DNA from 3 places in the Paracoccus simplex genome. Region 3 is predicted to be linked to each of the others. Evidence: riboswitches for the same ligand, from Rfam matches in the RefSeq annotation. Region 3 holds a riboswitch; each other region holds the start of a gene.

Region 1 (4,142 bases), on a different contig from region 3:
TCCGCGGCGGCCGAGACGACGCTGGGCAATGCCGACAGCGCGCTGGCCAAGTTTGACGAGACCGCCGGCAAGGCCGACCGGGCGCTGGATTCCGGCACCGCGACGCTGGACGAGGTGCGCGCCTATGTCTCGGGCGACCTGCGCAGCCTGACGCAGCGCCTGGACCAGACCGCCACCACGCTGCAGACCGACCTGGCGCGGCTGAGCGCGCGCGCGGACAAAAGCCTCGACAGCCTCGACGCGGCGCTGGCGGTGGGAAACCGCACGCTCGCCTCGGCCGAGCGCGCCTTCGACAGCGCCGACCGGGTGATGAACAGCAATGTCGAGCCGGTGGTGGCCGACCTGCGCGCCACCCTGGCCAAGGCGAACGAGGCCATCGACCGCGTGGTCGCCGACCTGCCCGAGATCACCGAGCGGCTGCGCGATGCCGCCGGCAGCGCCGAGGCCGCCTTCGCCAGCCTGCGCGGGATGCTGGACAGCACCCGCGGCCCGGTGCAGGCTTTCACCCGCGAGGGACTGCCGCAATTCACCCGCATGGCCAGCGATCTGCGCGGGCTGGTGGGCAACGTGAACGAGCTGGTCTCGGCGCTGAGGCGCAACCCGTCGCAAGTCTTCTCGGGGCCGCGGGTTCCCGAGTTCCGCCGTTAAGGAGCCGCCATGCGTCTGACCGCCGCCCTTCTCGCCCTGACCCTGACCCTGCCGGGCTGCGCCGCGCTGAAGGCGCTGGAGGGCGAGCCCGACCGCGACGTGTTCGAGCTGCGCCCGCCTTCCGAGGCGCCGCGAAGCTGCGGCCGCGGCCGGCTGGCCGAACTGGTGATCGAGCCCCCCAAGGCGCGCGGCACGTTGGACACCGACCGCATCATGATCCGCCCGAACCAGTTGCAGACGCAATACCTGCCCGATGCGCGCTGGGGCGACACGGTGCCGGTGGCCCTGCAGACCCTGCTGGTGCGCGCCTTCGGCAGCTATGACGCCTTCACCCATGTCGGCCGCGCGCCGCTGGGCACGGCGGGGGATTACGCGCTGATCTCCGAGGTGCAGGATTTCAACGCCGAGGTTTCGGGCAAGGGCGCGGTGATCAGGCTGACCGTGGACGCGCAGATGGTGCGCGAGATGGATGCCAGCGTGGTCGCGCGCGGCCATTTCGCGGCCACGGCCGACGCGCCGAGCACGAAAACCGACGACCTGATCCCGGCCTTCGACGCGGCGGGCCAGCAGTTGGTGGCGCAGATGACCGACTGGGGCCTGCGCGCGGTGGGCGTCAATCCCGCCCGCTGCCGCTGAGGTTTTCCGCCGGCCCGGCCGCGCCGGCGCGGTTTCGGCAGCCGAAGCCCGGCCGCCCCTTCACCGGCGATTGACAAGCCGGGCGACAAGTGGGCATTCTCCGGCTCTCACCTGGGGGGCCCCGACAAGGGGCTGAGATACTGCTGGGCCGCAAGGCAGCGCAGGGACCCGTCGAACCTGATCCAGTTCATACTGGCGTAGGGATGGTGCGGATGCCCTTGCGGCCGGCTATCGGTCCGGCGGGTATTCTTCCCCCTTCCAGTCCGTGCTGGGTCTCCATGCTAGCGAAAGCGAGGAGCCTGACATGACCACTACCCCGACCGTGACCACCGGACCGCTGCCCGCCTCGACCAAGGTCTTCCGACCGGGCGAGATCCATTCCGACATCCGCGTGCCGATGCGCCAGATCGCGCTGCATCCCAGCGCCGGCGAGCCGCCGGTGACGGTCTATGATTCCTCGGGGCCCTATACCGATCCCGGCGCCGAGATCGCCATCGAGCGCGGCCTGCCCCGCCCGCGCGACAGCTGGATCATGGCGCGCGGCGACGTGGAATCCTATGACGGGCGGCATGTGAAACCCGAGGATAACGGCTTCGTTTCCGGCGACCGGCTGACGCCTGAATTTCCCATCCGCCACCGCCCGCTGCGGGCGCAGGGCGACCGGGCCGTCACCCAGCTTGCCTATGCCCGCGCCGGCATCGTCACCCCCGAGATGGAATTCGTGGCGATCCGCGAGAATCTGGGCCGCAAGGCGATCCGTGAGAAGCTGGCGCGCGACGGCGAGAGCTTCGGCGCCGCCGTGCCGGATTTCGTGACCCCCGAATTCGTCCGCGACGAGGTGGCGTGCGGCCGGGCGATCATCCCGGCCAACATCAACCACCCCGAACTGGAGCCGATGGCGATCGGCCGCAACTTCCTGGTCAAGATCAACGCCAATATCGGCAATTCCGCCGTCACCTCCTCGATGGCCGAGGAGGTGGAAAAGATGGTCTGGGCGATCCGCTGGGGCGCCGACACGGTGATGGATCTGTCGACCGGGCGCAACATCCACAACATCCGCGAATGGATCATCCGCAACAGCCCGGTGCCCATCGGCACGGTGCCGCTCTATCAGGCGCTGGAGAAGGTCGGCGGCATGGCCGAGGAGCTGAGCTGGGAAGTCTTCCGCGACACGCTGATCGAACAGGCCGAACAGGGCGTGGATTATTTCACCATCCATGCCGGGCTGAGGCTGCCCCATATCCCGCTGACCGTGGACCGGGTCACCGGCATCGTCTCGCGCGGCGGCTCGATCATGGCGAAATGGTGCCTGCACCATCACCGCGAAAGTTTCCTCTATGAGCATTTCGAGGAGATCTGCGACATCTGCCGCGCCTATGACGTGTCCTTCAGCCTGGGCGACGGGCTGCGGCCGGGCTCGATCGCCGATGCCAACGACGCCGCGCAATTCGCCGAACTGGAGACGCTGGGCGAACTGACGCGCATCGCCTGGGCCCGCGATTGCCAGGTGATGATCGAGGGGCCCGGCCATGTGCCCATGCACAAGATCAAGGAGAACATGGACAAGCAGCTGGCCATCTGCGGCGAGGCGCCCTTCTACACGCTCGGGCCGCTGACCACCGACATCGCGCCGGGCTATGACCATATCACCAGCGGCATCGGCGCGGCGATGATCGGCTGGTTCGGCACGGCGATGCTGTGCTACGTCACCCCCAAGGAGCATCTGGGCCTGCCGGATCGCGACGACGTCAAGACCGGCGTCATCACCTACAAGATCGCCGCCCATGCCGCCGATCTGGCCAAGGGCCATCCGGCGGCCAGAACCCGGGACGACGCCCTGTCGCGGGCCCGCTTCGAGTTCCGCTGGGAGGACCAGTTCAACCTGTCTTTGGACCCCGATACCGCGCGCGCCTTCCACGACCAGACCCTGCCGAAGGAGGCGCACAAGCTGGCGCATTTCTGTTCGATGTGCGGGCCGAAATTCTGCTCGATGCGGATTTCCCACGACATCCGCGCCGAGGCGCAGAAAGAGGGCATGGCCGCCATGGCGCGCAAATACCGCGAGGGCGGCGATCTCTACATCCCCGCCCCGCAGGAGGCGTAACGGGCGCGGCCCCCAGAGGGCGGGGCGATGCCGAGCCTTTACAGGCGCGGCGCCCCGCCCTATCTCTGCCCGATCATGGCCACGAAATCCGACCCGAACTACAAGATCATCGCCGAGAACCGCCGGGCGCGCTTCGATTACTTCATCGAAAGCGATCTCGAGGTCGGCATCGTGCTGACCGGCTCCGAGGTGAAAAGCCTGCGCACCGGCCAGTCGAACATCGCCGAAAGCTATGCCTCGGTCGAGAATGGCGAATTGTGGCTGATCAATTCCCACATCGCCGCCTACAAGCAGGCCGGCGTCTTCGGTCACGAGGAACGCCGGCACCGCAAGCTGCTGGTCTCGCGCAAGGAACTGGCCCGGCTCTGGCAGGCGGTGGGGCGCGAGGGCATGACGCTGGTGCCGCTGGTGATGTATTTCAACGACCGCGGCATGGTGAAGCTGAAGATCGGCGTCGCCAAGGGCAAGAAGGTCGCCGACAAGCGCGAAACCGCCGCCAAGCGCGACTGGAACCGCCAGAAACAGCGCCTGCTGAAGCAGGGCTGACACGGCGCGGCCCGGGCCGGATTCGGGTATTTGGAAAACGGTGAAAGACGGGCGGGGCCGCGGGCGGGCGGGCCCGGTCGCATGCGTTTTCGGGAAACGAAGAAGCCGGCGGTCGGCCGGAGATCCCGCAGCGGCCGTTAAGCATTGCAGCCCCGCGCGCCTGCGGTTACATCGGTGTCGTTTCTGCGCCGCGGGGGGGAAGGCCGAT
Region 2 (4,142 bases), on a different contig from region 3:
ATGCCGTCCATGCCCAGCGCCCGGGCGCCCTCGACATTGGCGGGGCTGTCATCGACAAAGATGCAGTCCGCCGGCAGCAGCCCGTTTCGGTCCATCAGCAACCGAAAGATCGCCGGCGCCGGCTTCAGGGCGCCGACCTGACCCGACACCACGATATCGGCGAAAAGGCTGCCCAGGCGCGGATGCAGCTCCAGCGCATGGGGCCAGGTTTCGGCCGCCCAGTTGGTGATGGCGTAAAGCGCGACATTGCGCGCCAGCAACGCCTCGGCGATCTCCCAGCTGCCCGGGATGGTCTTCTCGATGGTCAGGGGGAACCCCGCCAGATAGCCTTCGAGATGCCGCGCCGCGTCGCCATGTTCGGCGCGGGCGGCGGCCAGCCCCGCGGCAAAACTGCGCCCGCCATCCTGCAGCCGGTTCCAGGCCGGGAAGCCGATGCGCTCCATCCAGGCCTCGGCCGCCGCCCGGTCGGTGAAGACATCGGCAAAGGCCAGGGCCGGATCCCAGTCGATCAGCACCCCGCCCAGGTCGAAGATCACGTGTTTCATCGCTTGCCTTTCCTCGCCTTCGGCTCTGCTGCCGCCATCTAATCGGGAAAGGCCGCACGATCCATGACAAAGGCGCCGATCTGCCGGCCGGGCACGCACCCGCTTCTGCAGGGCCGTAACCCGTGCTAAGCCGGTGCGAAACGCAGGAAGGCGGAACAGATGACGATTGCGGTTGCCGGGCTGGGCTATGTGGGCATGTCGGTCGCCGTGCTGCTGGCGCAGCATCACCAGGTCATGGCGCTGGATGTGGACGCCGCCCGGGTGGCCCAGGTGAACGGGGGCCGCTCGCCCATCGAGGATGCCGACATCTCGGCCTGGCTGGCCGGGAAACCGCTGAAGCTGCGCGCGACCGACGACGCGGCCGAGGCGCTGGCGGGGGCGGAATTCGTCATCATCGCCACGCCGACGAATTACGATTCGCGCTCGAACCGCTTCGACACTTCCAGCGTCGAAAGCGTGATCGCACTGGCCCGCCGCCACGCGCCGCAAGCCACCATCGTCGTCAAGTCCACCGTGCCGGTGGGCTTCACCCAGCGCATGCGGGACGAGACCGGCCATGCGGGCATCCTGTTCTCGCCCGAATTCCTGCGCGAGGGGCGGGCGCTTTACGACAACCTGCATCCCTCGCGCATCGTGGTCGGCGACCACGGCCCGGCGGCGCAGCGGCTGGCCGAGCTGCTGGCCGAGGGCGCGATCCGCAAGGACATGCCGGTGCTGTTCACCGGCTCGACCGAGGCCGAGGCGATCAAGCTGTTCTCGAACACCTACCTTGCCATGCGCGTCGCCTATTTCAACGAGCTGGACAGCTATGCCGTGGCGCGCGGTCTCGACCCGCGCGAGATCATCGAGGGCGTCGGCCTCGACCCGCGCATCGGCGACCATTACAACAATCCCAGCTTCGGCTATGGCGGCTACTGCCTGCCCAAGGACACCAAGCAATTGCTGGCCAATTACGACCAGGTGCCGCAAAGCCTGATCGCGGCGGTGGTGGACAGCAACCGCACCCGCAAGGATTTCATCGCCGAGCAGATCATCGCCCGCAAGCCCCGGCTGGTCGGCGTCTATCGGCTGGTGATGAAGGCGGGTTCCGACAATTACCGCGACAGCTCGATCCAGGGCATCATGAAGCGGATCAAGGCCAGGGGCATCCCCTGCATCGTCTACGAACCCGTGCTGACCGGCGAGGATTTCTTCAACAGCCCGGTGGTGCGCGACCTGGACGCCTTCAAGGCCCGGGCCGACCTGATCATCGCCAACCGCCAGTCGCCCGAGCTGGCCGACGTGCGGGACAAGGTTTACACCCGCGACCTGTTCGGCCGCGACTGACCCGCCGACTGGAACCGGCCGACCGGAACCGGCCCTTGCAAAGCCGGCGGCCAAGGCCTAGTGTCCCGCGCACGACTTATACACTTGGGGAGTCCCGCGACGGGGCTGAGAGGTGCCGGGCACCGACCCATCGAACCTGATCCGGGTCATGCCGGCGGAGGGAAGGGTAGAGTGTCGCGGCAGAACCCGTGCATCGGCCGCCACCCGTCCCCTTTCCCGACGCCCGGCAGCCCGGCGCATGAAAGGCGGGCCATGTCGGGATTGCAGCCCTATCCCATCGCGCTGACCATCGCCGGCTCGGACAGCGGCGGCGGCGCCGGAATCCAGGCCGACCTGAAAAGCTTCTCGGCCCTCGGCGTCTATGGCGCCTCTGTGATCACAGCGATCACCGCGCAGAACACCCGCACCGTCGCGGCGGTCGAGGCGGTCAGCCCCGCCATGGTCGCGGCGCAGATCGACGCGGTTTTCGGCGATCTCGAGGTGCGCGCCGTCAAGATCGGCATGGTCGGCGGCGCGGATGTGATCACAGTCGTCGCCGACCGGCTGGCGGCGCTGCTGGCCGACAACCCGGTGCCGGTGGTGCTGGACCCGGTGATGGTGGCGAAATCCGGCGACGCGCTCTTGGCCGAGGCAGCGGTCGCGGCGCTGCGCGAGCAGCTGATCCCGCTGGCGACGGTGCTGACCCCGAACCTGCCCGAGGCGGCGCAGCTTCTGGGGCGCGATCCCGCCGCGACGCCCGAAGCGATGCGCCGGCAGGGCGAGGCGCTCCGCGCCCTCGGTGCGGCCCATGTGCTGATGAAGGGCGGCCACGCGACCGAGGATACCTGCACCGACCTGCTGGTCGGGCCGCAGCCGCTGGTCCTGACCGCGCCGCGCCAGCAGACCCACAACACCCACGGCACCGGCTGCTCGCTGTCCTCGGCCATCGCGGCGGGGCTGGCGCAGGGCATGACGGTGCCCGATGCCGTGACCCGCGCCCATGGCTGGCTGCAAGGCGCCATCGCCGCCGCCGATGAGCTGTCGGTGGGGCTGGGCCATGGCCCGGTGCATCATTTCCACGCGCTCTGGAGACGGACATGACTGCGATCACCATTCTGGGCGCCGGGGTGATGGGGCTGTGTATCGCCACCGAACTGGCGGCGCGCGGCACCCTGCCCCGGATCATCGACCCGGCCGGCAAACCCGGCTCGCAGGCCTGCAGCTGGCGCGCCGGCGGCATGCTGGCGCCCTATTGCGAGGCCGAAAGCGCCGAACCGGTGGTGCTGCGGCTCGGCCTCGACGCCGCCGATTGGTGGCAGGCGCAGGGCGCCGAGGTCATCCGCCGCGGCACGCTGGTGCTGGCGCCGTCGCGCGATCGGGCGGAACTCGACCGCTTCGCCCGCCTGACCCAGACGCATCGGCCGGTGAGCGGCGACGACATCGCGACGCTCGAGCCGGAACTGGCCGGCCGCTTCCCGCGCGGGCTGCATTTCGCCACCGAGGCGCATCTGAACCCGCGCGCCGCGCTGCTGGCCCTGCGCGACCGGCTCGAGGCGCAGGGCATCCGCATCGAAACCGAGGGCACGCCCGCCGGCATGGTGGTCGATGCCCGCGGCCTGGCCGCCCGCGACCAGCTTCCCGACCTGCGCGGCGTGCGCGGCGAGATGCTGGTGATCCGCTGCCCCGAGGTGACGCTGACCCGCACCATCCGCCTGCTGCATCCGCGCATCCCCCTATATCTTGTTCCGCGAGGGGATGGCGTCTACATGATCGGCGCCACCATGCTGGAGACGGGCGGCAAGTATCGCGTCACCGCCCGCTCGGCGGTCGAGATGCTCTCTGCCGCCTATGCCCTGCATCCCGGCTTTGCCGAGGCCGAGATCCTGGAGCTCGGCTCGGATGCGCGACCGGCCTTTCCCGACAACCTGCCCCGCCTGCGCCGGCGCGGCGACACGCTTTACGCAAACGGCCTTTACCGCCACGGCTATCTTCTGGCCCCCGCCGTGGCCCGCATGGCCGCCGACTACCTTATCGAGGGCCGGAAACCGGAGTTCATGGATGAAGATCACCCTTAACGGAGCGGCGCGCGACCTGACCGGCCCGACCGTGCAGGACGCGCTGGCCGAGATCGGTCTGGGCGCGGCCAAGGTGGCGACGGCGCTGAACGGCGCCTTCCTGCCCGCCGCCGCCCGGCCCGCAACCACGCTGAAGGATGGCGACGCGCTGGAAGTCGTGGCGCCGATGCAGGGGGGCTGAAATGCCGGTCTTTTACGGAACCGAAGTCGCAAGCCC
Region 3 (4,142 bases):
CACCCGCCCGCAAGGGGAAAAGGCTTTGACAGCCCCGCCCGGCTATGGCAGGGGACAGCGGATTTACCTGAACGCGGCAGAAAAAGAGAATACCATGCCCAAAGAGGAATGGGGCACGAAACGCCTTTGCCCCCATTGCGCCACACGCTTCTACGACTTGAGAAACGACCCGATGACCTGCCCGGCCTGCGGCGCGGAATTCACCGTGGAAAGCCTGACCAACGGCCGGTCGCGCTCGCTGATCTCGGAAAAGACCGCGGCGCGGAACGAGGATCAGAACGAACTGGTCGATGACGACGATCTGGACGATGACGCCGATACCGGCGATCTGGACGATGATCTGCTGGACGATGACGACGATGACGGCGACGTGTCGCTGGACGATATCGCCGACGTGCCGGACAGCGACGAGGAATAATCCTCGCCAATGCGACAGCGGCCCCGGACGGCATCCGCCGGACCGGGGCTTTTCCTTGGCTCGGGGGCGCCATGCGGATCATCGACAGGCAGGCCATGCGTGCCATCCTGCTGACGCCCGATGACCGGGTGCTGCTGATGCGGGTGGATTACGGCAGCGGCGACTGGTGGATCACCCCCGGCGGCGGCACCGAGCCGGGTGAGACCGCCGAGGTGAGCTTGCGCCGCGAGCTGATGGAGGAGTTGGGCTTCGCCCTGCCCGCCCCCGGCCCGCTGGTCTGGCGCCGCCAGGTGACGATGACGCTGGGCCAGCGCCGCTGGCGGCAGTCCGAGGATTACTTCCTGATCGAGACCGCCGCCTTTCGCCCCGCCGTCCAGGCCGCGCCCGAGGCCGGCAGGATCCGCGAGTTCCGCTGGTGGCGCCTGTCCGAACTGCGGCACAGCGCCGAGCGCATCGCGCCGGCGGCGCTGCGGCGCATCGTGCTGGACTATCGGGAAAACGGGCCGCCGGCTGGCCCGCTTCCGGTCGAGATCGTCGGGGATTGACGGCTAGGGCTGATAGGCCGCGTCGAAGAACTCCACCTCCAGCCGCACCGCGCGGCGGAAGAAATCGCGGGCCTGCCCGGCCGCGGCGGGGTCGGTGCGATCCAGTTCGGCCTGCAGGAAAGCGACGAAATCCCGGAAGAAGGGATTATCGTGCAGGGTGATCCATTCGGCATGGACGAAGTTCTCGGGCAGCGGCTGCGGCGCCCGGCGCGCCCAGTCGAGATAGAGCCCCTCGGCCACCGCCAGCACCGCCAGCACGGCGGGATAGGCGCGCGTCGCCGCCGCCTCGCGCATCAGCGCCTGGAAACCGGCGGTGGGCGGCTTGTCGGGAATGGCGGCCCGCTGCGTCTCGCTGACGCCGAGCGCCGCGAAGGCGCGCAGGAAATAGTCGTTCTCCTCGCCCGAGACCATGCCGGCGAAGCGGCCGAAGCGCAGCCGCGATTCGAAACGGTCGGCCGAGGCGATGGCCGCACCCAGAAGCGTCAGGAAGGCGTCGAGGAAACGGTGGTCCTGAACCAGATAAGCCGCCATCGTCGCATCGGCGATGCTGCCGTCGCACAGGTCGGTCACGAAGCGGTGGCCGGTGGCCGCCGTCCAGTCGGCGGCGCATTCGCGGCGCAGGATTTCAGAGAAACGTTCGGACATGCTGTCCTCCTGTCATGGGGCGAGACCGGCTTTCCGTCATGGCCTCGCGGGTGAGGCCGGCCAGGGAGAGGCATGGGGCAGACAGGTCCATACCATCCCTTCGCCGGCATGATCCGGATCAGGTTCTAAGGGTCACCGCGCCGCTTGTGCCTGCAGTCTCTCAGCCCCTTGCCGGGACTCCCCTTGGTCGGGCGCGACCCTAGCCGCGCCGGCCGGCGCTGTCACGCCCCTGACATGCCCGTGGTCCACAGGATCGTGAGCGCGCCTTGCCGCGTCCGCCCGCCTTGCGCCGGCATTCCGGCTTGCAGCGGCGGGCGATCTGTTATCTCGTTGCAGCATGACGCGCCGGCCGGCGCCGAACCAGGACCGGAGACAATGACCACAGGCGATATGCCGGACCGACAACGCAGGACCGAATTCGCAGAGCAGCAGACGCAGCGCGGCGAACATGCCAGGCAGACCGGGTTGCGGCTGCATCGCCCGCCCCTGGTGACCAATATCTCGGCCGCGCGCTGGCTGCTGCTGGCCATCGTCGCGGCCTCGATCTATTTCTTCCACGGCTTCCTGGTGCCGGTGCTGGCGGCGATGGTGATCGCGCTGGCCAGTTGGCCGCTGCGCAACCGCGCCGCCTTCCGGTTGAACCTGGGCCGTACCGGAGCCGCGGCGCTGCTGGTGCTGGTGCTGGTCTGTTTCCTGGTGGTGCCGCTGACCCTGGCGCTGGTCTATGCCTTCCGCGAATTGCGGGACTGGATCAACTGGGCGATCCTGGTCAACAGCGCCGGGGCGCCCACGCCGGCCTGGATGGTCGATCTGCCGCAGATCGGCGACTGGCTGAACGAGAACTGGCAGACCTATATCGGCCGGCCCGGCGGGATCAGCGAGATCGTGCAACTGGTCAGCGGCTCGAATATCGGCGCGATCTATCGCGGCGCGGTGACGGCGGGCTCGCTGGCCTTCCATCTGGCGCTGACGCTGCTGTTCATGCTGATCACGCTGTTCGTGCTTTACCGCGACGGCGACCGGATCGTCGCGCAGGTGGACCGCGTCGGCCGACGCATCCTGCCGGACCGCTGGAGCCGGCTGTCGCGGGTGGTTCCGGCCACCATCAGCTCGACCGTGACCGGCATGACGCTGATCGCCATCGGCGAGGGGGTGGTGCTGGGTCTGGCCTATTGGCTGGCCGGCGTGCCCTCGCCGGTGACCTTCGGGGTCATCACTGGCTTCATGGCGCTGATCCCCGGCGGCGCGCCGCTCAGCTTCACGCTGGTTTCGATCTACCTGGCCGCCAGCGGCTCGCCGGTCGAGGGCGCGGCGCTGTTCATCTGGGGCACCTGCGAGCTGTTCGTCGTCGACAAGACCATCCGTCCGGTTCTGGTCGGCGGGCCGGTGAAACTGCCCTTCCTGCCGACCTTCTTCGGGCTGATCGGCGGGGTGAAGACCTTGGGCATCGTCGGCCTGTTCGTCGGACCGGTGCTGATGGCGCTGCTGGTCTCGATCTGGCGGGAATGGCAGCGCGAGATCGCCGAGGACGAGACGCGCCGCAACAGCCTGCTGGCCGAACCCGACTGAACCCGACTGAACCCGGTCCGGACCGTTGCGGCATGAAAAAGGCGGGGCGCCCAGAAGGCGCCCCGCCGTTTCTTTCGTCGTCGGCCGCGGTTCAGTCCGCCGGCGCCGGCGCCGGCGGCACCACCGATTCCTCTTGCGGTGGGCTCGCCAGGGTTTCGGGCAGCGGCGTCAGCGTCACCCCCGCATTCGAGCCGAGCGGCTGGCCCTCGCGATTGGTCTCGGTCGGCGCGGGCGTCTCGCCCGGCTGCAACGCGCCCTCGGTCTCGGCCGCAGGGTCCTCGGCCCCGGTCTCGGTCCCGGTCTCGGCCCCGGTCTCGGCTCCGGCCTTGGGGGCCGGCGCCGGCACCGGGTTGGCACGCTCGGACCCGTCATTGCGCAGATAGTCGAAGAACTCGCCTTGCGGCTGGATCACCAGCGAACTGTTCTCGCCCCGCAGCGCCCGTTCATAGGAGGTCATCGAGCGGGTGAAGGCGAAGAACTCGGGATCGCGGCCGAAGGCATCGGCATAGATGGCGTTGCGGCGGGCATCGGCCTCGCCCCGCACCACTTCGGCGCGCTTCCTTGCCTCCGAGGTCAGCTCGACCACGGTGCGGTCGGCGGCGGCCCGGACGCGCTGCGCGGCCTCGCCGCCGCGGGCGATCTCGTCGGCGGCCTCGCGCTCGCGTTCGGCCCGCATCCGCGCATAGGTCGCGGTCAGGTTCTGTTCGGGCAGATCGGTGCGGGTCAGGCGCAGGTCGATGACGCGGATGCCCAGATCCTTGGCATCCTCGCGCGCCAGGTCGCGGATGCGGTTCATCAGCGCCGTGCGGTCATCCGACAGCACCGTGGTCGAGGGCACCGAACCCAGCACCTGGCGGATGGCATTAGTCACGATCGGCTCAAGCCGGCTTTGCGCGAATTCGATGCCGCCGCCGCCGACGGCGCGGCGGAATTGCACCACATCGGTGATCTGCCAGCGCGCGAAG

What was found. A riboswitch is a leader RNA that binds a small molecule or an ion and turns the genes downstream of it on or off. The one in region 3 is predicted to bind thiamine pyrophosphate.
Region 1: it holds a riboswitch for thiamine pyrophosphate, as region 3 does, so the genes downstream of both, thiC (phosphomethylpyrimidine synthase ThiC) here and ACFOMP_RS16380 (TenA family protein) in region 3, are expected to answer to the same signal.
Region 2: it holds a riboswitch for thiamine pyrophosphate, as region 3 does, so the genes downstream of both, thiD (bifunctional hydroxymethylpyrimidine kinase/phosphomethylpyrimidine kinase) here and ACFOMP_RS16380 (TenA family protein) in region 3, are expected to answer to the same signal.

What each region holds. Positions count from the first base shown of each region.
Region 1 is NZ_JBHRXE010000037.1:164,902-169,043, forward strand. Features, by position in the region: gene ACFOMP_RS13585 (MlaD family protein) at 1-648, shown strand, start outside; gene ACFOMP_RS13590 (ABC-type transport auxiliary lipoprotein family protein) at 658-1,284, shown strand; TPP riboswitch at 1,387-1,506, shown strand; gene thiC (phosphomethylpyrimidine synthase ThiC) at 1,589-3,388, shown strand; gene smpB (SsrA-binding protein SmpB) at 3,464-3,934, shown strand; gene sseA (3-mercaptopyruvate sulfurtransferase) at 4,141-4,142, shown strand, end outside.
Region 2 is NZ_JBHRXE010000063.1:44,281-48,422, reverse strand. Features, by position in the region: gene ACFOMP_RS18935 (HAD family hydrolase) at 1-545, opposite strand, end outside; gene ACFOMP_RS18930 (nucleotide sugar dehydrogenase) at 705-1,871, shown strand; TPP riboswitch at 1,947-2,051, shown strand; gene thiD (bifunctional hydroxymethylpyrimidine kinase/phosphomethylpyrimidine kinase) at 2,124-2,951, shown strand; gene ACFOMP_RS18920 (FAD-dependent oxidoreductase) at 2,948-3,925, shown strand; gene thiS (sulfur carrier protein ThiS) at 3,909-4,106, shown strand; gene ACFOMP_RS18910 (thiazole synthase) at 4,108-4,142, shown strand, end outside.
Region 3 is NZ_JBHRXE010000047.1:71,346-75,487, reverse strand. Features, by position in the region: gene ACFOMP_RS16390 (FYDLN acid domain-containing protein) at 95-418, shown strand; gene ACFOMP_RS16385 (NUDIX hydrolase) at 490-963, shown strand; gene ACFOMP_RS16380 (TenA family protein) at 967-1,608, opposite strand; TPP riboswitch at 1,687-1,802, opposite strand; gene ACFOMP_RS16375 (AI-2E family transporter) at 1,984-3,177, shown strand; gene ACFOMP_RS16370 (SPFH domain-containing protein) at 3,269-4,142, opposite strand, start outside.